2 regions of the Aminobacter sp. MET-1 genome follow, and region 2 is predicted to be linked to the other one. Evidence: predicted binding sites of a transcription regulator. Region 2 holds the regulator's gene; the other holds the start of a gene.

Region 1 (14,760 bases), on a different contig from region 2:
GTCGCCGACCTGAACACGCTGAAAGTCGAATCAGCCCGCGCTTCCGAGCAGGAGGTCGAGCTTCGGGCTTTGGAACGCGAGGCCGCGGCCCAGCGCGCACTGCTTGAATCCTATCTCACCCGCTACCGCGAGGCGACCTCGCGTCAGGACCGCAACTACCTGCCGGTCGACGCCCGTGTCTTCTCGCGCGCCAACGTGCCATCGGAGCCATATTTCCCCAAGGTCGTGCCGATCGTGGGTGCTGCCTTCGTCGGTTCCTTGCTGCTCATGGCCATCGTCACGCTTCTGCAGGAGTTGTTCTCCGGCCGCGCCATGCGTCCGGCTGCCGGCTCGCGCGTCGTCCCGGTTGCCCAGGTGGCGATGCCGGCGCGGCGCGCTGCCAGCCTTCCCGACGAAGCGCTGCCGCAGGCATGGCATTCTGAGGAAGAGCCTGTCGAGGCCCTGGCTCACCACGATCTCGGGGAGGTGCCTGCCTATGCCAACGACCAGGCTGAGCCCGTTGCCGCGACTGCAGGCCATGTCGGCATAGGTATCGAATCCGCTGCAGAAAAGTTGATCACCAGCGGTGCCGCCCGTGCCATCTTCGTTTCACCCGAAGGCGACGAGGCTGCAGCCACGGCGGTACTGGTGGCGCGCGAGGTGGCGGATGTCGGCCTTAGGGTGCTGCTGCTCGACCTGACCGCCTCAGGCGCTGCCTCGCGGCCCATGCTCGACGGCGGCCGTTATCCTGGCATCACCAATCTGCTCGCCGCAGAGGCGCAGTTCACCGATGTCATCCGCGCCGACCATTATTCGGACTGCGATGTCATGCCGATCGGCACCGCCGATCCGGCACGCGCCATGCGCGCGGCCGACCGCCTGCCGATCATCATGCAGTCGCTGACGACGGCCTATGACCTCGTGGTGGTCGAGTGCGGGCCGGCCGATGCCGATGAAATTCATCGCCTGGTCGGCGACGGCACCGAGGTGCTGGTCAGTTTCCTCGAACATGACGAGCAGGTTGCCGATGCTGCGGCAGGCCTTCGCGCCGGTGGTTATGAGGATGTCATCCTGGTCACGCCTATCGGCCACGACCTGCCGACCACGCCGCAACCAACCCGCTCGGCGGCCTAGAACAATTTCAGGAAAAGTGCGCAGCGGTTTTCCGCCCGGAATTGCGCAAAACAAAGAGATAAAGGGTTTCCGCGTTTCGAAGAAAAGCGGAAACGTTTTAGGCTCAATCGTCTTCGGCCGGTGCTGCGGCTTTGCCGCGCGCTCCGGTGCGCAGGCGCTTGATGAAGGCCCATGCCGCGGCATTGCTCTTGATCGCCGCCTTGACGCGCGAGCTTGCCTTGAGGCCGGCGGCATAGATGTGGCCCTTGGCCGTAAGTGGCACGAAAACATCTGCCTGGCGTATTTCGAGATCGCACCACTGGCGCTTGTAGGGCTCGTCGCCGACGCTGAAATCGTAGATGCCGAAACCTTGTTCGCAGGCTTCCTCGATGTTGTCGAAAAACAGATATTCGCCGGGACTGGCATAGGCGATTTCGTCGTCGGCGATCGCCCCAAACTCGCAGACCAGCCGGCTGCCGGCACGGCTTGAGCCGGTGACGGCGCGGTATTTGCCGGCAACCTCCAGCCCGTGCAGCACGAAGGCCGGCTTGTCCTGGCCAAGCGCATCCGCAAACAGACGGCGGAAAAAGCTGCGGACCTCGGCTGGGCCGAAAACGTCGGTGATGCCCATCGCGCCGAAGCGCTGTTCCTTCATGGCGAAGAAGGCATCGAGCATGGCGTTCACTTCGGCTTCGGTCGTGGCCAATAGGCGTCTTGCCCCGCCGATCGCCTCGTATTTGCGCGCCTGGCTGCGATGGCGCTTGCGTTTGCGCTTACCGCTGGTGCGGCCAAGCACTGCCTCGAAACCGCCGTCGAGATCGACCGCCAGAGCCACGTTGGGGCTTTGCGACGATGGCAGCTTGAGCAGTGGATTGGGCAGGCCGTCGAAGTCGGTGGCCAGGCGTTCGAGCGTCAGAATGTCGATGTCCGATCGCGCCGCCTTGATGGCTGCGACGATCTTCTGCAGATCGGCCAGGTTTGCCTGCGCCAGCCATTGCACGTCGGCAGCGGGAAAATTACCGTTGGCATGCTTGCCGCCGGCAAAGCGGGCAACGCGGAAAGGTCCCTGCCTGCAGATTTCGAGGGCCAACGACATCACAGGCCGATCCCGCGACCGCATGGTGGCGACAACCATGTCGGCCTTGGCGGCTTCGGCCCAACCGGTAACCCATTCCGGGCTCTGCGCCGGTGCAAAGACGGACTTCCGGGCGAAGTTCGCGTAAGTGGCAAACACCTCCAGCGAGACCGGGGCAACCGCAACAGTCGTCGTCTCCGCGGCGGCTGCCGTCGGATGCAACACGGTGTTGCTTTCGCGCGAAAGGGTGGCGTCAACCATACTTCAATCCTTGCCGTCTATGCATTTGGTGAATGTGCATTGCCTCGGCGTGATGCGGCCAAGCCTAACCACCAAAGGTGAAGGAATGATCGACACAGCCCGGAAGCTTGCTTTCCTGCTGATCGGCTATGGTGGATTGGGCGCGCTCGCCAGGCCGCTGGTCGGCAGCGTCGGCGTCATTCTGATGTTGCACAGGGTGACCACCTTGCTGAAGCGTCCCGACAGCCCCAACCGTCATCTGGCGATAACGCCCGAGTTCCTCGACCTGCTTGTCGGCGAGATGAAGCGTCTCGGCTATGCCTTCGTGTCCATGGATGAAGCCGTGGCTCGCCTGCGCTCCGGTCGCAGGGAAGGGCCGTTCGCAGTCCTCACCGCCGACGACGCCTACCGTGACAATCTCACCGAAGCCTTGCCCGTTCTCGAAAGCCACGGCGCGCCCATCACCGTCTATGTCGCGCCGGGTCTCACGTCGGGCGATGCCGATTTGTGGTGGGAGGTGCTCGACGAGGTCGTCGAGGCGGGCAAGCCGCTGATGGCTACGATTTCAGGAGAGGAGCGTACATTCGGCTGCGCCACCGCGCAGGAGCGCAGGGCGGCATTCGCGGAGCTGTCGGCCTTTCTCACTTGCGACGTTCAGGAGGAAAAGCAGCGGCAGATCCTGAGAGGTCTGGCCGAACAGGTCGGCGTCGATGCCTCCGCCCCGAACCGCGAACTCTTGATGGACTGGGCCGAAATCAGGCAAGCGGCAAGCCACCCGCTCGTCACCATCGGCGCACATACCGTGCACCACTACAACCTGAAGCGGCTCGACGCCGACAAGGCGCTGCGTGAAATGCACCGCTCCCGCAGCCTGATCGAGGCCGAGTTGGGCGAGGCGCCGCACCATTTCGCCTATCCCTATGGTTATGCCGCTGCCGCCGGCATGCGGGAAACCCATCTTGCGCGTGAGGCAGGTTATCTCTCGGCAGTGACCACCCGGCACGGCGTGTTGGTACCTGCCCATGCCGGACATCTGCATGCGCTGCCGCGCCTTTCGGTCAATGGCCGCCACCAGGATATGGCCGCGATGCGTGCCATGCTGACGGGAGCGACGACGCTGATGGCCAATCGTGGCAAGCGACTGGTGACGATCTAGGGCAATCCAGGAAGAGGCATTTCCGTTCGGAAATGCGCGGGGAGGTCAGCGGCCGGCATTCTTTGGCGGCGTGACCATCCACTTGATGATCCACATCGCCGGAAGGATCCACAGCAGGCCGGTCAGGATGAAATAGATCAGGTGGACGACCGCGCTGGATTCGGCCAACTGCGCTACGGCCACCATAGTCGCAACGAGTGCGTAGACGGTCACCAGCAGCACCAGCAGCACGGTTCCGATCAGCTTCTTGACGCGCACGGGCATTTGTTCATCCTCTGTCGGCGAAGGGCATAGTCTCTCCTGGTTGCCTGCGCAACCGGGGAGGGCTGGCGGGCCGGCGGCGCGACCGCGTGTCGCGTGGCCCGAACTTGCCAGCCGGGCCGCTATGGTCCACCAGTCCGCGGTTCAGAAGTGCCGGGAACGATCGCCATGACCGCCATGACAAACACTGCCGCACCGCTTGCCGCTCGTAGCAGGGACCTGCGCAACCGCACGCTGGTGCGCGGCTGGCTCTACATAGTGCTCCTGGTGCTCTTCGCGCTCGTCATGGTCGGTGGCGCCACGCGCATGACTGGTTCAGGCCTGTCGATCACCGAGTGGAAGCCCATCCACGGCGTTATCCCGCCGCTCAACCAGGCCGAATGGCAGGAAGAGTTCGAGAAGTACCAGCAGATCCCGCAATACGAGCAGGTCAACAAGGGCATGACCGTCGACGAGTTCAAGGGCATCTTCTGGTGGGAATGGGCTCACCGCCTGCTGGCCCGCGGTGTGGGCTTCCTCGTCGCCATTCCGCTTGTTTTCTTCTGGCTGTCGGGCCGGCTTGAAAGCCGTCTCAAGCCCAAGCTCGTTGGGCTGCTCGCATTGGGCGGCCTGCAGGGCGCGATCGGCTGGTGGATGGTGGCGTCCGGCCTTTCGGAGCGCGTATCTGTCAGCCAGTATCGTCTGGCGATCCACCTGACCTTCGCTTGCATCATCGTCATTGCCGTCGCCTACATAGCGCGCGGGCTGGCGGTCTATTCGGCCAAGCCGGCAGACAGGCGCGTCCAACGCTTCGCAGGCATCATGGTGCTGCTGGTGCTGTTCCAGATCTATCTCGGCGCGCTGGTCGCCGGCCTGCATGCAGGCCTCAGCTACAACACGTGGCCGCTTATGGACGGCGCCATTGTCCCTGGCGACCTGCTCGTCATAGAACCGATGTGGCGCAATTTCTTCGAAAGCCCCAAAACGGTCCAGTTCGTGCATCGCATGTTCGCCTACACGCTGCTGGTTGCTGCCTTCTGGCATACGTTTGCCACCATGCGCATCGCGCCGCAGACAACCCATGCCCGCCGTGCCTGGGTGCTGGCGCTGCTGGTGGTGGGGCAGGCGGCCATCGGCGTCGGCACCTTGCTGATGCAGGCGCACATGCACTGGGCGCTGTTGCATCAGGGTTTTGCGCTTTTGGTGCTGATCTTCGCGACGGCGCACTGGCGCGCCACCAAGGGCGCCTATCCTCTCGAAAACGAAGTCGAGTTCAGAACCTAGACCGCACCGAACGGATCGCCGCCACGACAGCGAGTTCGCTCTGCTCGTCCTTGTCGTTGTTGTCCTCGGCATGCCAGGACGACGACAGGCAGCCCCAGGCAATTGCGTGGTCGAGAATGGCGTCGGGGCGCTGGCCCAGCGTTTTTGCGAATGTCTCAGCCATGTAGGCGATGCGCTCGGGATCGAGGCTGAGGTCGTGGCGGTCAAGCGGATTGTAAAACAGGTTCGCAGCGTCGAAAGCGGGATCGCCGAGCAGGCCCTTGGGGTCGATCGCAAGCCAGCCGCGTGCGCCGAGCAGGATGTTGTCATGATGCAGGTCGCCGTGCAGAACACGCACGTCGTGCGGATCTGAAAGCAGGCGCTCGGCAATCGTTGCGGCCTCGACATAGAGGCCTTTTGCCCCGGCATTGCGATCGGCATTGGCCTTGCCGAACAGGCTGGCGTAGCGCTCCCTCAGCGGCTGCAGGTCGGCGGGCGGCGGGGTATCGGACGGCGAGAACAGCCGCACCATCACCTCGTTGGCAATGTCCGTAGCGTGGCGGTCGCCGTGCTCGTTCAATTCGTCTGCCAGCAACCGGTCGCCGGCATATTCGAGCAGCATGTCCTGCCCCTCGAAACCGAGCAGCCGGACCGCGCCGATGCCGTCGCGCCAGTCGAGATAATGCGCGCCGCGCAGTTCGTCGCCGACATCGTCGAACGGCTTCAGCGCCTTGACGATCACCGGCTCGCCATTGGCCGTCAGCACCTTCCAGATGCGGCTGGAGAACGTTTCGGCGATCAGTTCCGGGTCGCTGACGTCCCAGTGAGCAGGAAAGACCGCCTGATCCATTCAGTGATGCAGGCCGAGCATCAGGTCGAGGTTCTGCACCGCAGCCCCTGAGGCACCTTTGCCGAGATTGTCGTAGACGGCGATCAGCAAGGCCTGAGCGCGGCTGTCATTGGCACTGACATAGAGCTTCATCTTGTTGGTGCCGTTGTAGATCTCGGGCTGGATGTCGCCGCTGCGCTCGAAATCGACCAGCGGCGCGACCTCGACCACACCGCCCTTCAGGCCGGCATAGTGATCGGCCAGCGCTGCGTGCATCTGTGCACCTGTCGGCACCTTGGCGAGGCGGCCGAGCTGCAGCGGCACCACGGTGATCATGCCCTGGGCGAAGTTGCCGACGGCCGGCTGCATGATCGGGTCATGCGCCAGCTTGGCGTAGGCGCGCAGCTCCGGCACGTGCTTGTGCTTGAGCATCAGCCCATAGGGCAGGAACTCGGGCGACTCCTCGCCCTGCGCTTCGTAATCCTCGATCATCTGCCGGCCACCGCCGGAATAGCCCGAAATGCCGCTGACGCTGACGGGCAAGTCGGCCGGCAGCAGGCCGGCCGAAATCAGCGGGCGCAGGCCGGCGATCGGGCCCTGTGGCCAGCAGCCGGGATTGGCGACACGCTTGGAGACGGCGATCGCCTTCATCTGCGCAGCGTCCATCTCGGGGAAGCCGTAGGTCCAGCCTTCGGCGACGCGATGGGCCGTGGATGCGTCGATCACGCGCGTGGTGTCGTTTTCGATCAAGGCCACGCTCTCCTTGGCCGCATCGTCAGGCAGGCACAGGATCGCGACGTCGGCGGCGTTGAGGAATTCCTTGCGCGCGGCCAGGTCCTTGCGGCGCTCGACAGGCACCGAAATCACTTCGAGGTCGTTTCGTCCGGCAAGCAGCGCCCTGATCTGAAGACCTGTCGTGCCGTGTTCGCCGTCGATGAAGATTTTCGGTTTCATGTGCCTGTCGTTCCGTCGAAAAATAAGCAGTGTCAGAGGCTTGTGGCCAAATTCGGACTCATTGTCCGAACCAGTTGAATCGCTTTGTCAGGCGCTTTCGCGTGCCTTCTTTTCGGCCAGCAGGCCAAGATAGTGCATGGCGACAGTCGAGCCGGCGATGGCCGTAATATCGGCATGGTCGTAGGCCGGTGCAACCTCGACGATGTCGGCGCCGACAATATCGATCTGGTTCAGCTGGCGCAGCACCGAGAGGATCTTGGCCGAGGATGGGCCGCCCGCCACGGGCGTGCCGGTTCCGGGCGCATAGGCCGGGTCGAGGCAGTCGATGTCGAAGGTCACGTAGGTCTTCCGGCCGCCAGTGCGTTCGACGATGGCATAGGCGATGTCGGCGGCGCGCATCTCCTCGACATCGTGGCCGTAGAGGATCTTGATGCCGCAATCGTCGGGCGCGTGCGTGCGGATGCCGATCTGGATAGAGCGGTCGGGATCGATGATGCCGTCCTTGACCGCGCGCGCCACGAACGAGCCGTGGTCGATGCGCTTGCCGTCGTCAGGCCAGGTGTCCTGATGAGCGTCGAACTGCACGAGCGCCATGGGGCCGTGGATCGCCGCATGCGCCTTCAGGACCGGCCAGGTGACGAAATGGTCGCCGCCGAGCGTCAGCAGGAAAGCGCCGGACTTCAGGATCTTGGCGGCCTCGCGCTCGATGGCGCCAGGCGTCTTCTGGTGGTTGCCGCTGTCGAGCAGGCAATCGCCATAGTCGATGACCGAGAGGTCTTCGAACAGGTCGCGGTTGAACGGGTATTGCGGGTCGCAGTCGAAGATCGCCGAGGCGCGGCGGATGGCCTGCGGGCCGAAACGCGCGCCCGGCCGGTTGGTAACGGCTGCGTCGAAGGGGATACCCCAGACGACCGCGTCGGCCCCAGCAACGTTCTTCGAATATTTGCGGCGCATGAAGGACAATGCCCCTGCATAGGTCGGATCACCCGAGCGCCCCTTCTGGGTTCGCGCGGTGAAGGCGTGATCGATCGACGAAGAGGGCATGGGCAATCTCCTTTCTCGGCTTTCGCAATTTCGAGGCGCAAGAACTACAGAAGCCCGGCCCAACATGCCAGCCCCATGGCGAAAAGCATGTGACAGCCCGCATTCATCCCCCTGTCATGCGCCTTTCACGCCCGTGTCATCGCCGCCGCCTAGGTCGTTTCCGGCATCTTCAGCGATGGAGCGATTCCCATGCGGGCAGTTCTGACAGGCGTAGTCTCGTTCTTGCTGACCTTGGGGCTGGCGACACCGGGCCATGCCGACACTCGCGTCGACCAGATTCTCGAGCGCTTCGAAAATGCCAACCAGTGGCGCGACCACGTCATGGTTGTGGCCCACAGGGCCGGCGGCCTGCAGGACGGCAAACGCCGCTTCGCCGAGAACTCGATTGCCGCCTTGCGCGACGCGATCTCGCTGGGCGCCGAGATGGTCGAGATCGACATCAGGCGTTCAAGCGACGGCGAACTGGTCGTCATGCATGACAGCTGGCTCGACCGCACCACCGATTGTAAGGGCGAGGTGCTCGCCTACAGGATGGCTGAACTGAGGAAATGCCGCCTCGTCGTCGAAGGCACCGGAGCTGTCACCGCCGAGCCGGTGCCGACGCTGCAGGAGTATCTGGCGGTCGCCAAAGGCAAGATCCTGGTCAATCTCGACAACAAGCTCGAAACCGCCGACCTGGTCGACATGGTGGCGCTGGCGCGCGCCATGGCCATGGAAGCGCAGGTGGTGGTCAAGGCCAACCTCTGGAACGCCGAGCGGGTCGCCTCCGTCAAGGCGATCATGGCTAAGGTGGGAAATGGCTTTCAGTTCATGCCGGTCATGGCCGACGATGCCGTGCGCGATCCCGCCTTCGTCGAGGCGGCTGGCAAGGCCTTCGCCGCCAGCGCCGTGGAGATGATCGCCTGGCGCGGTGACGCAGTTGGTATGACGGACACCGGCGGCCCGTTGTTTTCGGCGCGCGTGAAGGCCGCGTCCGTCCGCGGCAACTGGCACATCTGGGTCGACACGCACGCCATCGTCAACAAGCCCGGTGGCTATCTCTCCGGCGGTCGCGGCGATGAACTGGCGGTGGCGGCAGGCTTTCCAAGCGAGGTCTTCGGCTTCTGGGCGGAGCGTGGTGCCACCATGATCCAGACCGACGAGCCCCGCGCTGCCATCAATTGGCTGGCCGCCAACGGCTATCGTGTGCCTTACTCCGATATCGAGGAGCCGGTCGCCTCGGTTGTGGGGCAGGCGGTGCTGCCGCCGACCAACTGACGGCCTGCGTTACTCAGCCGATTGCCGGAGGTTCTTGCGCCTCTCCTTGAGCGAGTACTTCGACCCACCTTCCTTGAGCAGTCGCTTGCCCTGCTTGCGGCAGTGGTTGTCTGCCTTCTTGGCAGCTTTGTGCTCGTCGGCGCCTTTTTCCAGCGCCTTTTCATGCGCGCGCATCCAACAGCTGTCGAACGTCGTCGCCCGTTTCAGAAACCTGTTCGTGGCGGCATCCGCCGTTGCGGCGGGAAAGGCGATGGCCAGGGCGGTCGCCAATGCGAGCATGCGGGCCATGGATGTCTCCCATAGGGCGTTCAGGCGCCAGCAGGGCACATCATAGGGCCGCACGGTCGGGACGGCACGCCAAAAAGAAAAGGCCGCCCGGAGGCGGCCTTTCCAAATTCTGGTTCCGGGAAGCTTAGCGCTTCGAGAACTGGAACGAACGGCGGGCCTTGGCCTTACCGTACTTCTTACGCTCGACCGTACGGCTGTCGCGGGTCAGGAAGCCGCCCTTCTTGAGCACGCCGCGCAGCGCCGGCTCGTAGTAGGTCAGTGCTTTCGAGATGCCGTGACGAACAGCACCGGCCTGGCCCGACAGACCGCCGCCGACAACGGTGGCGATGATGTCGTACTGGCCGACGCGGTTGGCCGCGACGATCGGCTGGTTCAGGATCATCTGCAGCACCGGACGGGCAAAGTATGCCGCGAATTCCTTGCCGTTGACGATGATCTTGCCGGAGCCGGGCTTCACCCAGACGCGGGCGATGGCGTCCTTGCGCTTGCCGGTGGCATAGGCGCGGCCGCTCTTGTCGAGCTTCTGGACGTGGACCGGAGCAGCCGGCTGGGCGGCGGCGACGGTGCCGAGCTCTGCGAGCGAGGAAAGATCAGCCATTATCAAGCCCTCTTGTTCTTCGCGTTCAGCGCGCCGACGTCGAGCGTCTCGGGCTGCTGGGCGACATGCGGATGTTCTGCGCCTGCATAGACGCGGAGATTCTTCATCTGGCGACGGCCAAGCGGACCGCGCGGGATCATGCGCTCGACGGCCTTCTCGAGCACGCGCTCGGGGAAACGGCCCTCGATCAGCTGGCGAGCGGTACGCTCCTTGATGCCGCCGGGGTGGCCGGTGTGCCAGTAATACACCTTGTCGGTGTACTTCTTGCCGGTGAACACGACCTTGTCGGCGTTGATGATGATGACATTGTCACCGTCGTCGACGTGAGGCGTGAAGGTGGGCTTGTTCTTGCCGCGGAGGATGTTGGCGACGATGGTGGCGAGACGGCCGACGACGAGACCCTCGGCGTCGATCAGCACCCACTTCTTCACCACGTCCGCAGGCTTCTGCGAAAAGGTTGCCATGGTTACATGCTTTCGTTTGGGACCTTCCGGAGAAGGCGTTTCTTGTTGCTTTCATTGGCAAGAAGCCGGAGCCATCAGCCAATAACAAAACGGCGACCATTGCGGGCCGCTGTTTCGAATGGGCTTATAGGCGAGGGGTTTCGCATCGTCAAGCCGATGAGATTGGATCCCAAAGGCGAAAAGATAAGTGAAAACAATTAAATAGAAGAGTGGTATTATTTTACCGCATGCCGGCGGCCTGAATCAAGCCGCGCCTGGCGCTTCCGGCAGCGGTGGCCGCTGACTCGTCGTCAGTGTCCTTGTCAAAGCGTTCCTGGGCCGCCAGCACTGCCTCGATGTTGGTTTCGGCCCATTCGGCGATGATCGAGATCTTGTCGGAAAGTGTCTGGCCCAGCGGTGTGATCGAATACTCCACCGTCACCGGCACGGTGGCGAAGACCTCGCGCGAAATCAGCCCGTCGCGGCCGAGCCGTTTCAGTGTTTGCGACAGCACCTTGGTCGAAATGCCCTCGACGTCGCGGCGCAACTGGTTGAAGCGCACCGGGCCTTCGGCGATCTTCCACAGCACCAGCGCTGTCCATTTGTCGGCGATGTGGTCGAGCAGCATCCTGGTCGGGCAGTTCTTGGCGTAGACGTCATAGACGGGCATCGCGGCATCCCTGGGGCGATTTCCTGGAGGTAACCTGGTGGCGAGCTCGGGCACCTCATTACCGGAAAGTGCCTTCTTTCTACCTCTGTATCATCTGGCTATCAACCATCCATTGGAAAGTCGCTTTTCAATGGAAACTGGATGGAGTTTGAAATGTCTGAAGGAAAAATCCTGGTTCTGGCCGCAACCGGCAATGTCGGGGCGCTGCTGGTGGCCGAACTGCTGCGCAGGGGAGAGAAGGTGAAGGCTGCCAGCCGCCACGCCACGCCCCAACTCGTAGCTGGCGCCGAGGTCGTGCAACTCGATCTTGCCGACCCGCACAAGCTTGCTTCCGCCCTTGAAGGGGTAGACCGCATCTTTGCCCTGTCGCCGACCGGCTATCTCGATCCGGTCGGCCTGCTCGGGCCCGTGGTGGAAGCGGCAGCGGCGCGCAACATCAAGATCGTGTTGCAGACAGCGCTTGGTGTCGACGCAAGCGATGCCATCCCGCTCCGCCAGCTGGAGCTGAAGCTCGAGCGTTCCGGTGCGCCTTTTGTCATCCTGCGCCCCAACTGGTTCAGCGACAACTTCGCCACCTACTGGGCAAATGACCTGCGACGCGGCGAAATCCGCGTGCCGGCAGGCGAGGGCAAGACGAGCTTCATCGATGCCGTCGATGTTGCAACAGCCGCTGCCGGTGCGCTGACCACCGACCGTTTTGACGGCAAGGCCTTCGCGCTGACGGGGCCTGCGGCATACGGTTATGCCGACGCAGCGGCGCTCTTGTCCGAAGCCTTGGGGCGGCCGATCCGATATAGTCCCGTCGACGATCGCAGCTTCGTTATGGAAGCGGTCGCAAACGGCCTGACGCAAGGCTACGCCGAATTGTTGGCGGCGATCTTCCATCCGGTTGCGCAAGGATGGACGTCATCTGTCACCGGCGACGTCGAATTGCTAGCGGGCAGGGCGCCGCGGTCGCTGAAGCAGTCTGCCGGCGATATTGCCGCTCGCATCACGGCCCAGGTCGCAGCGTAACGAGGGTCCCGCCTTTAGGCTCAGCGCTTCGGCGGGATCGAATAGGTGCCTGTTGCATGCGCCACAGTGTGGCGGTCGGGTCCGGCGACGATGTCGATGTCGAACACCATCAGGCTCTTGCCGAGCTTGAGAATACGGCAATGGCCGTCGATCGGCCCGGCTTCCGCCTTGCGCATGAAGTTGATGTTGAGATTGGTCGTCACCGACAACGCGTCGGGACCGGAATGGCTGAGCACGCAGACATAGCCGCCGATGTCGGCAAGTGTGAACAGCGACGGCCCCGAAACCGTGCCGCCGGGCCTGAGATGGCGCTCGTCGGCATTGAGCCGCACCGTGCAGCCGCCCGGAAACACCTCGGTCACCTGGTAGAAGTCATATTGATCGTTGAGTTGGGGATAGGCGCTCCGCAACAGCGCGTTGACCTCGGTCGCGGTCATCACAGGCTTCAATCCGTTCTGTTCCGGCATTTGCGGACCCATCTTCCGGGCCGGCACGCTTGGCCGGCGTAAACGTCTGGTTGCATTCGAACCTTTGGCGCCGCTCCAGTCACATAGTTGGGAACCAAAATTCGAGCGCATGCGTATATGCGTAGGATCCGATGCAGGCGATTCTAGGCTGCTCGAATCCTAAGAGGGACACTATGGCAGAAATCGTCACCCTGGCGCGCACCACTTCCGACGGGCCTGTTTGGTCCAGCCTCGACAAGGGCGTGCTGCGCCTCGTGCTCGCCAACCCGCCTGCCAATGCCCTGTCGCTCGACACAATGGCTGCCCTTCAGGCCCAGCTCGACCGTGCTCGTGACGACAAGGCCGTGCGCGTCATCATGCTCGCGGCGTCGGGCAAGGTGTTCTGCGCCGGCCACGACCTCAAGGAGATGACAGCGCACCGCAAGGACACCGACCACGGCCGCGCCTTCTTCGAGCTGACCATGTCCAGATGCTCTGAGCTGATGCAGTCGATCGTTCGCCACCCCAAGCCGGTCATTGCTGAAGTCGACGGTCTCGCCACCGCCGCGGGCCTGCAGCTTGTCGCCAGCTGCGACCTTGCCATCGCCACCGATCAGGCCGCCTTCTGCACGCCGGGCGTCAACATCGGCCTGTTCTGCTCCACGCCGATGGTGGCGCTGTCACGCAACGTTTCGCGCAAGCAGGCGATGGAGATGCTGTTGACCGGCGAGACGATCGACGCGACCACCGCGCGCGATTTCGGCCTGGTCAATCGTGTCGTGCCACGCGAATACCTGAATCACATTGTCGGCAAATACGCCCAAACCATTGTTTCTAAATCGTCTTTGACGCTTAAGCTTGGCAAGGAAGCGTTCTATGCGCAAGCCGAGATGGGCCTTGCCGAGGCCTATGACCACGCGGCGCGCGTGATGGTCGAGAACATGCTGGCAAAGGACGCCGAGGAAGGAATCGGCGCCTTCATAGAAAAGCGTGATCCGCTCTGGACAGGAGAATAGGCACGGGTCGCTGGGTTGACCCTGATCAAGGGATCAAGGCGCGCTTGGCGTCATCTCGCAAGATGGCCGGACTTACGCGCATAGAGGAGGTCGCTGGACATGGAACCAAGGATTTCGCTTGTCACCCTTGGCGTCGAGAACCTCGACCGCGCCGTGCGTTTCTATGAGGCGATGGGGCTCAAGCGGAACCAAGCCATAACCGATGGCGTCGCCTTCTTCCAGATGGGCGGGTTGGTGCTCGGACTGTGGGGTCACGAGCATCTGGCCGACGATGCCGGCATAGCTGCCGGCAAGGGCAGCTTTTCCGGTGTATCGCTCGCCTACAACACACGCTCCGACACCGAGGTCGACGAAGTCCTGGCCGCAGCCGAAAAGGCCGGCGGTCGCATCGTCAAGCCAGCCCAGCGCGCCTTCTGGGGCGGCTGGTACGGCTATTTCGCCGACACTGAAGGCCATCTCTGGGAGGTCGCCCACAATCCCGATTTCCACCTGGCCGACGACGGCACCATCTCGCTGCCGTGAGGTGTTGAGGTGGCGGCAGCGGTTAGCCCCGCTCGGCGAAGGCCTTTTCGACCACATATTCGCCAGGGGCTGCATTGTTGCCTTCGCTCATGCCGAGGCCTTCCAGGATCTCGCGCATGTCGGCGATGAAGGCGGGGCTGCCGCAGAGCATGGCGCGATCTTCGGCCGGGCTCATCGTCGGCAGGCCTATGTCGCTGAACAGCGCGCCGGAGCGAACCAGGTCCGTCGTGCGACCGCGGTTGCGGAAGGGCTCACGGGTGACTGTTGGATAATAGATCAGCTTCTTGGACAGCAACGCGCCGAAATATTCGTTTTCGGGGAATTCGCCGGTGATCTGCTCCTTATAGGCCAGTTCGCTGGCCTGTCGGCAGCCATGGACGAGCACGACGCGTTCGTAGCGCTCGAAGGTCTCGGGGTCGCGGATCAGGCTCATGAAGGGAGCGAGGCCGGTTCCGGTGCTGAACAGATAGAGATTGCGGCCAGGCCGCACGTTGGCGAGCAAAAGCGTGCCCGTAGCCTTGCGTCCCACCACGATGCTGTCGCCGACAGCAAGATGCTGGAGCCGCGAGGTCAGCGGGCCGTCGGGAACCTTGATCGACAGGAACTCGAGCGT
Region 2 (14,760 bases):
CACCAGTTTGCGGTTGATCAGCTTGCGGATCGTCTTGTTGGTGTGGACCAGCGACAACCCGAGCGTGTCGGCGATGTGCTGCTGGGTGATCGGTATCTCGACCACACCCTTGCCGTTCATGCCGACCTTCCTGGCCCTGCTCGCCATGAAAGCCAGCAGGTAGGCCGCCCGCTCGAGCGCGGAGCGGCGCCCGACGCTAAGGAGATTCTCGTCCAGCATGCGCTCCTCGCGCGACGCGATCCATGTCAGGTCGTAGGCAAGGCCGGGATGGTCGCGATAGAGTTCCAACAGCCGGTCGCGCTCGAACACGCACAAAAGCATCGACGAGAGCGCTTCCACCGAATGCTGCATCTCGCCCATCAGGCTGCCTTGCAGGCCGATCATGTCGCCGGGCAGCACATAGTTCAGTATCTGGCGGCGACCGTCCTCGAGCAATTTGTATCGAAAGCCCCAGCCGGAAAGCACCGTATAGAGATGCGCGCTATGGCTACCTTCGGCCAGCAATGTGGCGCCTCGGCTCGCAGCAAGCTCACCTCGTTTGAAATGGCTGACGAATTCCAGTTCCGGTTCCTCGAAAGGCCGGAACACCGGCAATTGCCGCAGCGGGCAGTTTTTGCAGGCAACCTGTTGCCGTGCTTCGGTCGCGGAAGATGTGTCGGTCATTCGTACCCCTCGATGCGTGCAAGCCGCAACGCGGCGGAGACCTTGAAAGTTCCGGCGACAGGCAGGCGGCGGGGCCGTTAACCGGTCATGTCTTTTTTAAATGACAGTCAGTCTGAGAACAGCCATCTTCGCGGTCCTGCCTATGGAGATGCGATTTGGCCTCGCCACTTTCCGGACTGCGTATTCTGGTTCTCGAAGATGAGGCGCTGATCGCTTTCGATGTCGAGCAGCTTTGCCTCGACAACGGCGCCCGCGAGATCGTCATCGCCGGCAATCTGCACCAGGCAGCCTCAATAACGGCTGGCTACGACGCGGCGGTCATCGACGTCATGCTCGACGGCGAGCCGACGCTGGAGTTCGCCCGCGAACTGCGTGCACGGCGTGTGCCGTTCATCTTCGCCTCGGGATATGACGACCTTGAGGGTCTGCTCGGCCAGTTCCCGGGTGTGGAGCTGGTCAGCAAGCCATATGCCGGCGACGACCTGGTCAACGCCATCGCGGCCAGTCTTGAAAGAAGGCCCCGTTCAGCCGACGGTTGAACCCATCACCTGCGCTGCGATTGCGTCGGGGCCGTAATCCGCCTCACCCGAAATGCCGAGTATTTCCTGCAGCCGGTTGCGGGCACGGCTGACGCGGCTCTTGATCGTGCCCACGGCACAGCCGCAGATCTCGGCGGCTTCCTCATAGGAGAAGCCCGACGCGCCGATCAGGATGATCGCCTCGCGCTGATCCTCAGGAAGCTGCTCCAGCGCCTTGCGGAAATCGTCGAGGTCGAGCGTTCCAGGCTGGCTCGGGTGCACGGCAAGGCGCGCGGTCAACAGCCCATCGCTGTCTTGCACCTCGCGTCCGCGCTTGCGCATCTGCGAGTAGAACTCGTTGCGCAGGATGGTGAACAGCCAGGCCTTGAGATTGGTGCCCGGCTGGAAGCTGGCCTGCTTGTCCCACGCCTTGACCAGCGTTTCCTGGACAAGATCGTCGGCGCGGTCGGCGTTCTGCGACAGCGACATGGCGAAAGCGCGCAGGCCAGGAATCGCCGCGAGCAGGTCGGCCTTGAAACCAAGGGATGCTGCCATGCGTCGTCAGTCCTTCTGCTGTGCGGGTTCAGCCTGTTCCAGCTGCGCCAGCAGCTGGGCAAAACGATCCGGCACCTCATCGGACACGAGGTCATCGTAATATTGCTTGAGCTTTCGACCGATTTCGGAACTTGCCCCAAGTTCGCCGTCACCCTGGCGGGTCGGCTTGGCGCTGCCTGCGCCACTGCTCTGCCCTGTCATATTCCTGCTTTGCCTTGTTGCACCGTTTGGTTCCTCGTTTTGACAAGGGTACCCAACAGTCGTCCCCGATCACGCGAATTTTGCACAGAACTCCGCAAATGCGGATAGGTTCCATGGAAAGGAACTTTTAAACATGCGGAACGTTGATGGCGTTCTGCAGTCCGGTCAACAACGTCATTTGAGGGAGACGTCCAATCATGACCCTATCCACCAGAATTGCGCCGCACCTGCCCTATCTGCGCAGGTTTTCGCGCGCCGTCTCCGGTTCCCAGGTGAGCGGCGACGCCTTGGTGGCCGCAATGCTCGAAGCAATCATCGCCGACGTCGACGTCTTCCCCAAGGCTTCCTCCGACCGCATTGCCCTCTACAAGGTTTTCGCGAGGCTGTTCACTTCGGTCGCCATTCGTGTCCCGCAGGGCGAGGCTACTGGCCCCGCCTGGGAGCAACGTGCTGCGGCCAACCTGTCGGCACTCTCCGCCCGTCCGCGCCAGGCCTTCCTGCTGGTAGCCGTCGAAGGCTTCAACGATGCTGAAGGCGCGGAGATTCTCGACACCGACGAGGACGAATTCGCCACCCTGCTGCAGGAGGCGTCCAACGAGATCTCGCGCCAGGTCGCGACCGACATCCTCATCATCGAGGACGAGCCGCTGATCGCCATGGACATAGAGGAGATGGTGGAGAGCCTTGGGCATCGCGTCGTTGGCACGGCACGCACGCATGCGGAGGCTGCGGCCCTGTTCAAGCGCACCAGCCCCAAGATGGTGCTGGCCGACATCCAGCTCGCCGATGGCAGCTCCGGCATCGACGCCGTCAACGAGATCCTCTCGTCCGCACCCCTGCCGGTGATCTTCATCACCGCCTTCCCCGAGCGCCTGTTGACCGGCGAACGCCCAGAGCCCGCCTTCCTCGTCACCAAGCCGTTCAACCCGGAAATGGTCAAGGCGCTGATAAGTCAGGCGTTGTTCTTTGACAGGCAGGCCAAGGCTGCTGCATAGGCTTTTTTAGCACCGCCTCGGGGAACCATCCTTTGGGCGGCACGTTTTTTATACGTCAAATGAAGGAGATAGATCATGCTTTACTGGGCGCTTGTATTCCTGGTTGTCGCGATCATTGCCGGCGCCCTCGGCTTCGGTGGTATCGCCGGAACATCCGCTGGCATCGCGCAGATACTATTCTTCATCTTCCTGGCGTTCCTTGTCATTTCGCTCATCGCAGGCCTGTTCAGGCGTGCGTGACCACGCTGGCAAAATGAAGAAAGTACCCGAGTCTGGAAGCCGGCCCCCTCAGCCGGAAGCCAGCGCCGCCGGGTAGCGCTCAAAAAAGAAGCGTTGCCCGGCGGTCCCATTTGAAAGGGCAAGTCCGGGAGCATCAGGTGCGCCAAAACATGCGCCGCGATGGTCTTTTGGACAGTCCGGAACCTTTGTCGAGCGGAGCAAGGCAGGCTCTTGTCGCATGGCCCAAACCTCCCCTTCTTCCCCGGGTCAAGCACCGCGAATGGACGCGGCTCTCCTCCATGTTTCCCGCAATGCCGGCATCGCGGTTCTCTATCAGGATCGCAAGCTGCGCACCGTCTGGTCGCACAATCTGCAGCCGCCCTGGGCCGAAGCGGTCAAGGAAACGGCGGGCGCAGGCGGGTTGCTGCCGCAACAGCAGGCCGACCGCCTCGACGCGGCCAAGAAGAACGTCATCGCCACAGGCGTGTCGGGTGGGCTTGAGATAAGCGTCGCCGACAATAGCTCCGGTATGCGCTGGTTTGATGTCTGGATCGACCCCGACACCTCCGAACACGGCCAGGTCCAGGGCTTGGTCGTGACAGTCGTCGAGACGACCGAGCAGAAGCGGCGAGAGCAGACTCTGAAGGCGTTGCTGCGCGAGGTCAGCCACCGCTCGAAGAACCTTCTTGCCATCATCCAGAGCATCGCCAGCCAGACCGGCCACTACTCCGGCTCGATCGACGGTTTCCTGGTGCGCTTCCGCGGCCGGCTGCAGTCCATCGCCGCCTCGCAGGATCTGGTCACATCGTCCAACTGGCGCGGCGCCGGCTTCCGCGAACTCGTGGTCGGCCAGGTCGGGCGCTACAGCATCGATACCGACCGCACCATCCGCTTTTCCGGCGAAGACCCCTATCTCAATCCCAATGCCGCGCTGCATGTCGGTCTTGCCATGCACGAACTGGCCGTCAATTCGGTCAGCTACGGCGCCCTGTCCCGCGCCGATGGCTATGTCGAGGTCTGCGTCGACACGTCGGGCGGCGATGGCAACGAGAACATCACTCTCAGCTGGATAGAGGCGATCGAGCCGAGCGGCGACAAGGCCATCGGCAAGAAGCGTTTTGGCAGCGTCGCCCTCGAGCGTGTCGTGCCCGCCGCACTCGACGGACAGGCCGAACTGGAGATCGGAACTGACCGCCTTCAGTATCGACTCGCGATGCCAAAGGCCAATTTTGCAATGGACTGAGTTCGCCTTGTAAGCTTCCACGACAGACCCGCTTATATTCAACCGATTGATGTAGAGGCGGCGAGGAACTTTTCTGCGGGCCACATCGTTTCTTGGCGGAGGTGTCTGTCATGGAACACATCGCCGCCCTTCTTCTGGTCGTCTCCTGCTCCCCCGACCTTTCCGGTTGTCGCGAGATTCCAGCTCCTACCCCGCTGTTCGAAGTGTTCGAGGATTGCCAGGCCGAGTTGCCGCAGGCGATCAGGACGCTTGCGCCCAAGCATCCACGCCTCTTCGCCAAATGCCTGGAGGTCGATCCCGCGCTTGAGGACGACTACGACCAGCTGACCTGGAACGTGCTGCCCAACGGGACACTTGAAGCGAAGCTTTCGGTCTCGGAAGTCATCACGGCATCAGGGACGCCGGATACGTCAGCCCATGCCCACTGACCGCGCAACCTCTGGCATGCACTCAGAAAGGACCCACTAACATATTGAATCCATGCACCTGGCCCATGAAAAACGATTCCGATTTTCCTGACGATGCGCTAAGTGTCTGACGGGGACGATGTCAAAGTGAGAGGACTGACCACATGAAGAAAGTGATTTTGGCTCTTGCAGCTGTCGTTGCGATTTCCGGCTGCACGACCACTGAACGTGACGTAGCCACTGGCGCCGGCGTCGGCGCAGTGGCGGGTGCGCTCATCGGCGGCGGCCGTGGCGCTGTCATCGGCACGGCGGTGGGCGCTGCGTCCGGCCTGCTGGTGCGCAATCTGCGCAACGGCTACTGCGAATACCGCAACAGCCGCGGCCAGATCTATACGGCGCGCTGCCGCTAAGCAGCCAGCCCACGGCAAAACCCGGCGTCGACCCTGTCGACGCCGGGTTTTCTTTTGCTCCAGTGGCTGAATCTGCGCGTCGGAGATCGGTCCGTCTTTCGATGCGCTAATGGCGGTAGGGGATGTCGATCTCGACCCTCAGCCCGTCGTCGCCGAAATGCCGCTCGATACGGCCGTCAAGCTCGCGCGTGATGTTCATGTCGATGAGCCTCGTGCCGAAACCGGTCTTTTCCGGCTGCACGACGCCCTTGCCGTTGCGTTCGGCCCATTTCAGCACAAGCCGCGTTTCCTTGCCCTGGGGTTTCAGCGCCCACTCGACCTTGAGCACATCCATCGAATTGGCCGCCTCGCCATATTTCAGCGCATTGGTGGCAAGCTCGTGGAAGGTCAGTCCCAGCGCCTGGGTGGTGGTCTCGTCCAGTTCCACCGGCGGACCCTTCATCATGTCTTCGGGCAATTCCTTGCCAAACACCTGACCGAGCTCGATGCGCAGCAACTCGCCGAGATTGGCCCGCTGCCAGCGCGAACGCGTCAGCATGTCCTGGGAGGCGGCCATAGCCTGCAGCCGCGCCGAAAACGATGACGAGAATTCGTCGACGTCCTTGGCCCGCGCCGCCGTCTGCCGCGCCATGGCCAGCACGCGCGCGATCGAATTTTTGATGCGGTGCTTCATCTCCTGAAGCATCAGGTCCTTTTCGAGCAGGCTCTTTTCGGTCGTTTCGTGCAGTTGTGCCGCAGCCTCGTAGGCACGTTGCTGGTAACGCGCCACCAGCGCGATCGAACCGGCGAGAACCAGGCCGAACAGACCGAGCATCAGCGGCCCCGACCGCGGCGACGGCGGCTCGAAGGCCGAGCTTGGCCGGAAATTGATCACCCATTTGCGCCCGGCAACCGTCGTCTCGCGCGTCACCAGGAAGTCGTCGCTGAAATTGGTATCCGGCGGCGCTTCCGAGCGGAACAACAGCGCGTCGTCGCCCTTGGTGCCGTCGAAGACCTCGGCCGCGACCGGCAGCAGCGGCCCCCGGCCGAGCGCGGTCTGGAACAGTTCGGCCGTGCGGAAGGCAACGTAGAGGAAGCCGGCCGGCGCCGAGCCATCGCCGTCCTGCCGCGCCACTCTGGAGAACACGAGTATTCCGGGTTGCCGCGTCGCCTCGTCCTGGCCGAGCAGGACGCGCCCCGTTGCCCGCGGTTCGCCATTGGCGGCCATCGCCGCCTCGATGGCCGGCCGCCGCAGCGGATCGGCAGCCATGTCCAGGCCCATGGCGTCCAGGCCGGTCTTGCTCATCGGCTCGAACAGCACGACAGGCGCCCGCCACTCCAGGTCGGTGTCGGGAAATGGCATGCGGTCGATGCCGTAACCTTCCTTCAGTTCGCGCGCGATGTCGGCCTCATGGCCGCGCTCGATGAAGCGCAGGAAACCAATCCCCCTGAGGCCAGTGAAATTCCGGGAAACGTCGAGCGAGCTGAAATAGGCACGGAACTGGTCGCGCGACAGCTCGCCCTTCTGGGCTGCGAACATGGCCTGGGTCGCCCTGAGCAGGGCGATATCGAATTCCACCCGGCCCTCGATACGGTTGAGCGCGTCGTCGGCAATTGACTGGAACTTGATCCGCGCCGCCTCGACCGTTGCGAGATAGACAAGCGCCGCCATCGTCAGGCTGACGAGCGCGACGCCGACAAAGATCAGGCTGGGAAAGTACTTTCTCAATTCTGGCCGGCTCGTCTCAATGCCCGATCATTAAAGCATGATCGCGAAAAGTCGAAACGGCTTTTCGCGATCCTTGTTTAGGGCAGTGAGCCGGCAGGCGACAGCGGTCAGGCGGCGATCTGCATCGCCCCCGGCCCAGGCACGGCACCGGGCGGGCATTTGCCGAGGATGATCATGCCGAGTACCTCGTCCTTGGTTACGTCCTGAGTGCGGGCGGTACCCACCACCTGGCCGTTCTTCATCACGCAGACGCGGTCGGCGAGATCGAACACATCATGGATGTCATGGCTGATCAGGAAGATACCGATCCCCTCGGCCTTCAGCTGCTTGACCAGTTCGCCGACCTGCGCCGTCTCCTGAGGCCCCAGTGCCGCCGTCGGCTCGTCCATAATCAGGATGCGCGCGTTGAACAGGATGGCGCGTGCGATCGCCACCGACTGGCGCTGGCCGCCCGACAATTTGCTCACCGGCTCCTTGAAACGCTGGAAGCGTGGGTTGAGCCGGCCCATCACCTTGCGCGCCTCGGCCTCCATGGCGACGTCGTCGAGCGTGCCGTAGGCGGTCATGATCTCGCGACCGAGGAAAAGGTTGGCGGCGGCGTCGACATTGTCGGCCAGCGCCAGCGTCTGGTAGATCGTCTCGATGCCGTATTTCTTGGCGTCGCGCGGATTGGCGATCTGTGCCTCCTCGCCATTGACGAAGATCGCGCCGCCGTCGCGCTTGTAGGCGCCCGACAGGATCTTGATCAGCGTCGACTTGCCGGCGCCATTGTGGCCGAGAAGAGCAACCACCTCGCCGGGATAAAGATCGACCGAGGCATCGTCGACGGCGCGGATGCCGCCGAAGGCGATGGAGATGTTCTTGAGGTCGACGAGCGGGATACGGGTCTGTTCCATGATCTTGGTTCCCGATTTCGTTAGACGCGCTTGCGATAGAGCGTGTCGAGCCACACGGCCACGACCAGCACCATGCCGACGACGATGTTCTGCAGCGGCGAGTCGATGTTGAGCAGCACCATGCCCGACTGCAGCGACTGCATCAGCAGCGCGCCCAGCATGGCACCTGCAACCGTGCCGGAACCGCCGGCCAGCGAGGTGCCGCCGATGACAGCCGCAGCGATCACCAGGAGCTCATCCAGCGTGCCCAGCGAATTGGTCGCCGAGTTCAGGCGGGCGCTGGAGACCGCGGCGCTGATTGCAGCCAGGACGCCCATGATCATGAACACCTTCATGGTGATCCAGCGCGTGTTGATACCGGCAAGATTGGCAGCTTCAGGATTGCCGCCGATGGCAAAGACATAGCGGCCGAAGCGGGTGCGATTGGTGACAAAGGTCATGATGATGCCCACCGCCACCGCGATCAGCACGGGAATGGCAATGCCATGGGCGATGAACAGCCCGCCTTCGGGGATGGCGATGCCGTTGGTCTCGGCATATTTGCGCACGATCCCGACGGGCCAGGGATAAGAATTGGCAATCCACACCGCGCCCATGATCACGCCGCAGGTGACGGCGCCGAGAAATGCCTCGGCCCAGAGCGGTCGTAACGGGAACTTGAAACGCTTGCGTTGCTGGCGGCCGTTCATCAGCGCGAGGATCACGGCAAGGCACGCGACAAGGCCGATGATCCAGCTCCACGTCGCGCCGATGGCCCCCTGCGGACCGCCGCCCATGAGCTGGAAGTTCGCATCGAGCGGAGCGATCGTCTGGCCTGACGTGACCCACCAGGCAGCGCCGCGCCAGATCAGCAGTCCGCCCAGCGTCACGATGAAGGCGGGAACCTCCATATAGGCGATGACAAACCCCTGGAGCGCGCCGATCACAAGGCCGAGCGCGATGCCGATGAGGAGCGCGAGCGCCCAGATCCACGGATTGCCGAGTTCGAGACCGACGGCCTTTACCAGGAAATGCACCTGGGCGAAGCCCATCACCATGCCGATCAGGCCTTCGGCCGAGCCGACCGACAGGTCGATGTTGCGCATGACGATGACCAGAACCATGCCGGTGGCCATGATGGCCACAGCGGAAGCCTGAACCGACAGGTTCCACAGGTTGCGGAAGGTGAGGAAGGTGCGGCTGTCGAAATCGAACGGATTGACGCCCAGGCGCAGGCTCGAAATCACCTGCAGCCCCACCCAGATCAGCAGCAGCGCGCCGATCATGCCAAGCATGCGGGTGTCGATCTCAGTCGCTTTGAGAAAGCGTCCGACCAGGCTGAGCTCGGTCGTTCGCGCGCGGTCAGCCGGCGCGTTGGAAGTCGTGTCTGTCATTGCTACCTCCCAACCGGGTGGCCGTCTCCGCGGCAGCCGGTGTGCGCATGATAGGGGCAATCCGCCATGTCATGAAGCGGGCGCTTTTTGAAAAACGCCGCGGCTCCATCGGGGCCGCGGCGTTCGACCGAACAGGTCTGATAGGTGTTAGTTGCAGGCAGCGACCGAACCGGCGGCCACGCCCTGGCAAACGACGTCCTTGCCAACCCAGCCGGCATCGATGACGACGTTGAGGTTGTCCTTGGTGATCGCAACCGGCGTCAGGAACACCGAGTTCAGCTCGAGGCCGCCGGGCGTCTTGAACTTGGTGACGTTGGCAACCTCTTCCATCTTCTTGCCGTCGGCAAGCTGCGAGGCGATTTCAGCCGCGTTCTTGCCGAGTTCGCGCGCATCCTTCCACACCGACACGGTCTGGGTGCCGAGTGCGATGCGGTTGAGAGCGGCATGATCGCCGTCCTGGCCCGAGACCGGCACCGAGCCGGCAAGACCCTGTGCCTGGAGGGCTGCGATCGCGCCGCCGGCGGTGCCGTCGTTCGATGCCACCACCGCGTCGACCTTGTTGTCGTTGGCGGTCAGGAACTGCTCCATATTCTTCTGGGCATTGGCCGGCAGCCAGCCGTCGGTATAGGCCTCGCCGACATTCTTGATCTTGCCGCCGTCGATGGCTTCCTTCAGCACTTCCATCTGGCCGGCGAACAGGAAGTCGGCGTTCGGATCGGCACCGCTGCCCTTGATGAAGACGTAGTTGCCTTCAGGCTTGGCGGCGAACACGCCCTTGGCCTGCAGGCGACCGACTTCCTTGTTGTCGAAGGTCAGGTAGAAGGCGTCCTTGTTCTCGATCAGGCGATCGTAGCCGACGACAGGGATACCCTCGGCGACCGCCTTGTCGACGGCCGGGCCGATGGCCGAAGCGTCCTGCGCCAGGATGATCAGGGCGTTGGCGCCCTGCGAGATCAGGCTTTCGACGTCGGTGAGCTGCTTGGCCGGCGACGACTGGGCATCAGCCGAGATGTACTTGTCGCCGGCGGCCTCGATGGCCGCCTTCATGGCAGCTTCGTCGGTCTTCCAGCGCTCTTCCTGGAAGTTCGACCACGAAACGCCGATAACCTTGTCCTTCGCCTCGGCGACTGCCGCAAGCGACATCGACATGGCGACACCCGCCAGAATGGCGGTTGTAAATTTCCTCATAGTTTCCTCCCTGCGCCCAACGGGCGCGCTTCTGCGGTAGCCCTTGGAGAAGCTCATTTTTTCGAGCCTCGAAAAAATAGTGACTCAGCCATTGTCGGCTGTCAACATGGTTTCACCATGCCTTGCTAATTTTTTCGAGCGCCGAAATAAATAAAGACAATTTGCGCCGGCTCTGGCAGGATAAGAATGCGCTGGCGACTGCCCCTTAAGAAAGGCAGCGTTCCACCGGGAGGAAGACGCACACATGTCGGTCGGCATACGTCACGACGATCTGAGACGGCGCAACCGCGCCATGGTTATATCGGCAGTCCGGCGAGCAAGCCAGCCCTCGCGCACCGAGATCGCGGCCGTCACCGGGCTCAGCCACTCGACCATCTCGACCATATCCTCCGACCTCATAGCCGAAGGCATCCTTGCCGAGGCCAAGGGTGGCGAACAGTCGCCGATGAAGCGCGGCCGGCCCCAGGTGGGCCTGGCGCTCGAAGCCGACGCCGCCTCGGTTGTTGCCGTCGTCCTGTCGCTCAACCACCTGTCGGCTTCGGTCATCGACTATGCCGGCAACCAGATCGTCGAGGAGACCCGACGGCTGGTCACCCAGCGACTGCCCGCCAAGGCGCTGGTCGACGAATGCGTCGCCATCGTGCGTCAGGTCATCGCGCGCAGCGGGCGCCCGCAAGCGTCAGTACTGCGCATCGCGCTGGCCATCCAGGGCACCACGGATGCCGGCGCCCGCAAGCTCCTGTGGTCGCCGATTACCCCACATGACGACATCCAGTTCGCCGACAGGCTCGAGCGCGAATTCGGTGTGACGGTGACCGTCGAAAACGACTGCAACATGATCGCCGAGGCCCTGCACTGGCGCGACCCGGCGCGCTATCGCGACGACTTTATCGCCATCCTGCTTTCCCACGGCATTGGCATGGGCCTGGTCATCAAGGGCGAGTTGTTCACCGGCACGCAATCGTCGGGCGCCGAGTTCGGCCATATGGTCCACCGCCCCGACGGAGCGTTGTGCCGCTGCGGCCGCCGCGGCTGCATCGAGGCCTATGCCGGCAATTATGCGATCTGGCGCAACGCCCGGCTCGGCGACGAAAACGCCGAGCCGCTGGCCGACCTCTCCGACGAGGACATCAAGGCGCTCGCCGACGCCGCGCGCGACCATGACGGCCCCGAGCGCGAGGCCTTCCGCAAGGCGGGCGAGGCAATCGGTTTCGGCCTCGGCTCGATGTTCGCGCTGTTCGACCCCGCCCCCCTCGCCTTCGTCGGTGTCGGCGCCACCGCCTTCGACATCATGGAGCCGTATGTGCGCTCGGCCATCGCCAAGACGGCCGGCGGCACGCACTCCAAGGCGATCTCTTTCGACACCGAGCCGAACGAGGTCCCCCTGATCCGCGAAGGCTGCACCATGCGCGCCCTGCTCTATGTCGACGAGGAAGTCTTTGCGGCGGGCTCGGTGCCGCGGCGGGCCGAGGCAGACATTCCGCTCAAGGACATTTGATTTCGGCCGTCGCAATTAAGACGATCGCCGCGACCATACTGCCGTGCTAGACGACAGTCCGCGACCGCCCTTGAAAGGCCCAGCCTGGCAAAGAGGCGGAACCAACCCTGGAACCGACGTGTCGTCCGTTTCGGAGACGTTGCGATGACCAGTCTGCTGCGTAACATCCTGGCCGGCGTAGGCCTTTTGTGTGCCTCATCGTTTTCAGCATCAGCCACCCCGAACCCCATGCCGCTTGTCGCGGGAGATTCGGCAATGGTCATTCCCATTGCCCAGGGCTGCGGGGCGGGAGGCTGGCGAGGGCCATATGGCGGATGCCGCTATGGGCGTGTCGTACACCGTGCACGTCACGCTTACGGGTGCCCTCCGGGCTATTGGCGCGGCCCATACGGCCATTGCCGCAATACGCCGTATCACGGGCGGTTGCCATATGGCGGATGGCGCTGACCGCCCGCTGCGCGAACGTCTGATCATGTTCGATAAGCCGGCGAGCCAAATTTAACTGTCTCGCCGGCCGGGCGCCTAATCCTCGCGGATGGCGTAGCCGGCACCGCGGATGGTGCGGATCACGTCGGGCATGCGGCCGTTGTTGACCGCCTTGCGCAGGCGCCCGACATGCACGTCCACGGTGCGTTCGTCGATATAGATCGTCTCGCCCCAGACATTGTCGAGCAACTGGCTGCGCGAGAACACGCGGCCCGGATGCCGCATCATGAACTCGAGCAGGCGGAACTCTGTCGGCCCGAGCTTGATCTCGCTCTTCTTGCGGTAGACCCGGTGCGACTCGCGGTCGAGCAGGATGTCGCCGACCTTGAGGATGGACGACAGCACCTCGGGCTTGGCCCTGCGCAGCAGAGCCTTCACCCGCGCCATGAACTCAGGCGTCGAGAACGGCTTCACCAGATAGTCGTCGGCACCGGTCGACAACCCGCGCACCCGGTCGCTTTCCTCGCCGCGTGCCGTCAGCATGATGATCGGCAGCCGCTCGGTCTCCGGGCGCATCCTCAGCCTGCGGCACAGCTCGATGCCGGACAATGCGGGCACCATCCAGTCGAGCACCAGCAGGTCGGGAACGTTTTCCTGCAGACGGATTTCGGCCTCGTCGCCACGGGTGACGACCTCGACCTGATAGCCTTCGGATTCGAGATTGTAGCGAAGCAGCACGCCCAGCGGCTCTTCGTCTTCAACGACCATGACCTTTGGAGCGATCATCGCCTGTACCTTGTCCTTGCGCACGGCCCGATCAGGACCATGCGCTGGTTTAACCTATGCAGCGCCCCCGCGCCAAACGCATGCGGTGCGGAAGTTCTCAGTTCGAAACCGTCGTGGTTTCGTCGACCTTGGGCCGATTGAGCGGAAGCTGCTCGCCGGTCACCACGAAATAGGCGTTCTCGGCGATATTGGTCACATGGTCGCCGATGCGTTCGAGGTTCTTGGCGCAGAACAGCAGATGGGTGCAGGCCGTGATGTTGCGCGGATCTTCCATCATGTAGGTCAGGAGTTCGCGGAACACGGCATTGTACTGGATGTCGATCTTCTGGTCGTCGATGCGCAGGCCTTTCAGGCCTTCCGGCTGACGCGCCACATAGAGGTCGACCACGCCACGCACCTGTCCCAGCACCAGCTGCGACATGGCATCGATCGAGTGCGCCAGGTTGCGCGGCGTCGGCATCTGGCCGACGGCGCCGACGCGCTTGGCTATGTTCTTGGCAAGATCGCCGATGCGCTCGAGATCGCCAGCCATGCGGATGGCGCCGACCACGGCGCGCAGATCCTGCGCCATCGGCTGGCGCTTGGCGATCAGCGTGATGGCTGCGTTGTCGAGCTCACGCTGCTTGGCGTCCATGATCGCGTCGTCGGCGATCACGTTCTGGGCCATCGCCTGGTCGGACGACAGCAATGCCCGGATGGCGCCCGCGACCATCGAACCGGCGAGATCGCCCATGTCGCGGATGAGCTGGTCGACATGCTTGAGTTCTTCGTCGAAGGACCGGACTGTATGATCGCCCATGATCGTTTCCTCGTCTGCTTACTGTACGCGACGATCACTCAGCCGAAGCGGCCGGTGATGTAGTCCTGCGTCCGCTTGTCGTCTGGATTGGTGAACATCTTGTCCGTCGGCCCCTCCTCAACGAGGTAGCCGAGGTGGAACATCGCCGTCCGCTGCGACACGCGCGCCGCCTGCTGCATCGAGTGGGTGACGATGACGATGGTGTAGTTCTCGCGCAATTCGTCGATCAGTTCCTCCACCTTGGCGGTGGCGATCGGATCGAGTGCCGAACATGGCTCGTCCATCAGGATGACCTCGGGCGAAACCGCAATGGCGCGGGCAATGCACAGGCGCTGCTGCTGGCCACCCGACAGACCGGTGCCCGGCTCGTGCAGGCGATCCTTCACCTCGTTCCAAAGCGCCGCCTTGTGCAAACTCTGCTCGACGATCTTGTCGAGATCGGCCTTCGACCTGGCGAGGCCATGGATGCGCGGGCCGTAGGCGACATTCTCGTAGATCGACTTCGGGAACGGGTTCGGCTTCTGGAACACCATGCCGACGCGGGCACGCAGTTCGACCACGTCGATCTTGGGATCGTAGATGTCCTCGCTGTCGAGCGTGATCTTGCCGCCGACGCGGGCTGCGTCGATCGTGTCGTTCATGCGGTTGAGGCAGCGCAGGAAGGTCGACTTGCCGCAGCCCGACGGGCCGATCAGCGCCGTCACCTGGTTCTGGCGGACGTCGAGGTCCACGCCGAAGAGCGCCTGCTTCTCGCCGTAGTGCACGGTCACCTTGTCGCCGCGCATCTTGATGATTTCGTTCGGTTTGTTCATCTCGGCTGTCACCGCGTCTTCGAGGGTTTTCTCGCTCATGATGTTCATAGCAGGGTGCTCCTT

What was found. The regulator PhoB, encoded in region 2, activates phosphate uptake and scavenging genes when phosphate is short. The targets are predictions, from matches to a motif close to TGTCATNNANCTGTCAT.
Region 1: the regulator PhoB is predicted to act here: its motif matches at 8,006-8,022, upstream of NDO48_RS02845 (glycerophosphodiester phosphodiesterase family protein).

Annotation. Positions count from the first base shown of each region.
Region 1 is NZ_JAMSHL010000002.1:57,268-72,027, forward strand. It holds gene NDO48_RS02805 (GumC family protein) at 1-1,113, shown strand, start outside; gene NDO48_RS02810 (GNAT family N-acetyltransferase) at 1,217-2,428, opposite strand; gene NDO48_RS02815 (polysaccharide deacetylase family protein) at 2,514-3,563, shown strand; gene NDO48_RS02820 (DUF2842 domain-containing protein) at 3,609-3,827, opposite strand; gene NDO48_RS02825 (COX15/CtaA family protein) at 3,993-5,087, shown strand; gene NDO48_RS02830 (aminoglycoside phosphotransferase family protein) at 5,077-5,916, opposite strand; gene argC (N-acetyl-gamma-glutamyl-phosphate reductase) at 5,917-6,849, opposite strand; gene speB (agmatinase) at 6,937-7,893, opposite strand; gene NDO48_RS02845 (glycerophosphodiester phosphodiesterase family protein) at 8,083-9,150, shown strand; gene NDO48_RS02850 (hypothetical protein) at 9,160-9,438, opposite strand; gene rpsI (30S ribosomal protein S9) at 9,563-10,036, opposite strand; gene rplM (50S ribosomal protein L13) at 10,039-10,500, opposite strand; gene NDO48_RS02865 (winged helix-turn-helix transcriptional regulator) at 10,721-11,149, opposite strand; gene NDO48_RS02870 (NAD(P)H-binding protein) at 11,303-12,163, shown strand; gene NDO48_RS02875 (PaaI family thioesterase) at 12,184-12,630, opposite strand; gene NDO48_RS02880 (enoyl-CoA hydratase) at 12,804-13,625, shown strand; gene NDO48_RS02885 (VOC family protein) at 13,725-14,147, shown strand; gene NDO48_RS02890 (ferredoxin--NADP reductase) at 14,170-14,760, opposite strand, start outside.
Region 2 is NZ_JAMSHL010000001.1:274,510-289,269, reverse strand. It holds gene NDO48_RS01470 (Crp/Fnr family transcriptional regulator) at 1-663, opposite strand, end outside; gene NDO48_RS01465 (response regulator) at 819-1,202, shown strand; gene NDO48_RS01460 (RNA polymerase sigma factor) at 1,188-1,736, opposite strand; gene NDO48_RS01455 (NepR family anti-sigma factor) at 1,743-1,937, opposite strand; gene NDO48_RS01450 (response regulator) at 2,135-2,932, shown strand; gene NDO48_RS01445 (DUF1328 domain-containing protein) at 3,008-3,172, shown strand; gene NDO48_RS01440 (sensor histidine kinase) at 3,432-4,394, shown strand; gene NDO48_RS01435 (hypothetical protein) at 4,505-4,822, shown strand; gene NDO48_RS01430 (YMGG-like glycine zipper-containing protein) at 4,966-5,211, shown strand; gene NDO48_RS01425 (CHASE domain-containing protein) at 5,318-6,919, opposite strand; gene NDO48_RS01420 (ATP-binding cassette domain-containing protein) at 7,027-7,815, opposite strand; gene NDO48_RS01415 (sugar ABC transporter permease) at 7,836-9,188, opposite strand; gene xylF (D-xylose ABC transporter substrate-binding protein) at 9,336-10,376, opposite strand; gene NDO48_RS01405 (ROK family protein) at 10,621-11,874, shown strand; gene NDO48_RS30530 (GCG_CRPN prefix-to-repeats domain-containing protein) at 12,019-12,321, shown strand; gene phoB (phosphate regulon transcriptional regulator PhoB) at 12,397-13,086, opposite strand; gene phoU (phosphate signaling complex protein PhoU) at 13,184-13,885, opposite strand; gene pstB (phosphate ABC transporter ATP-binding protein PstB) at 13,924-14,745, opposite strand.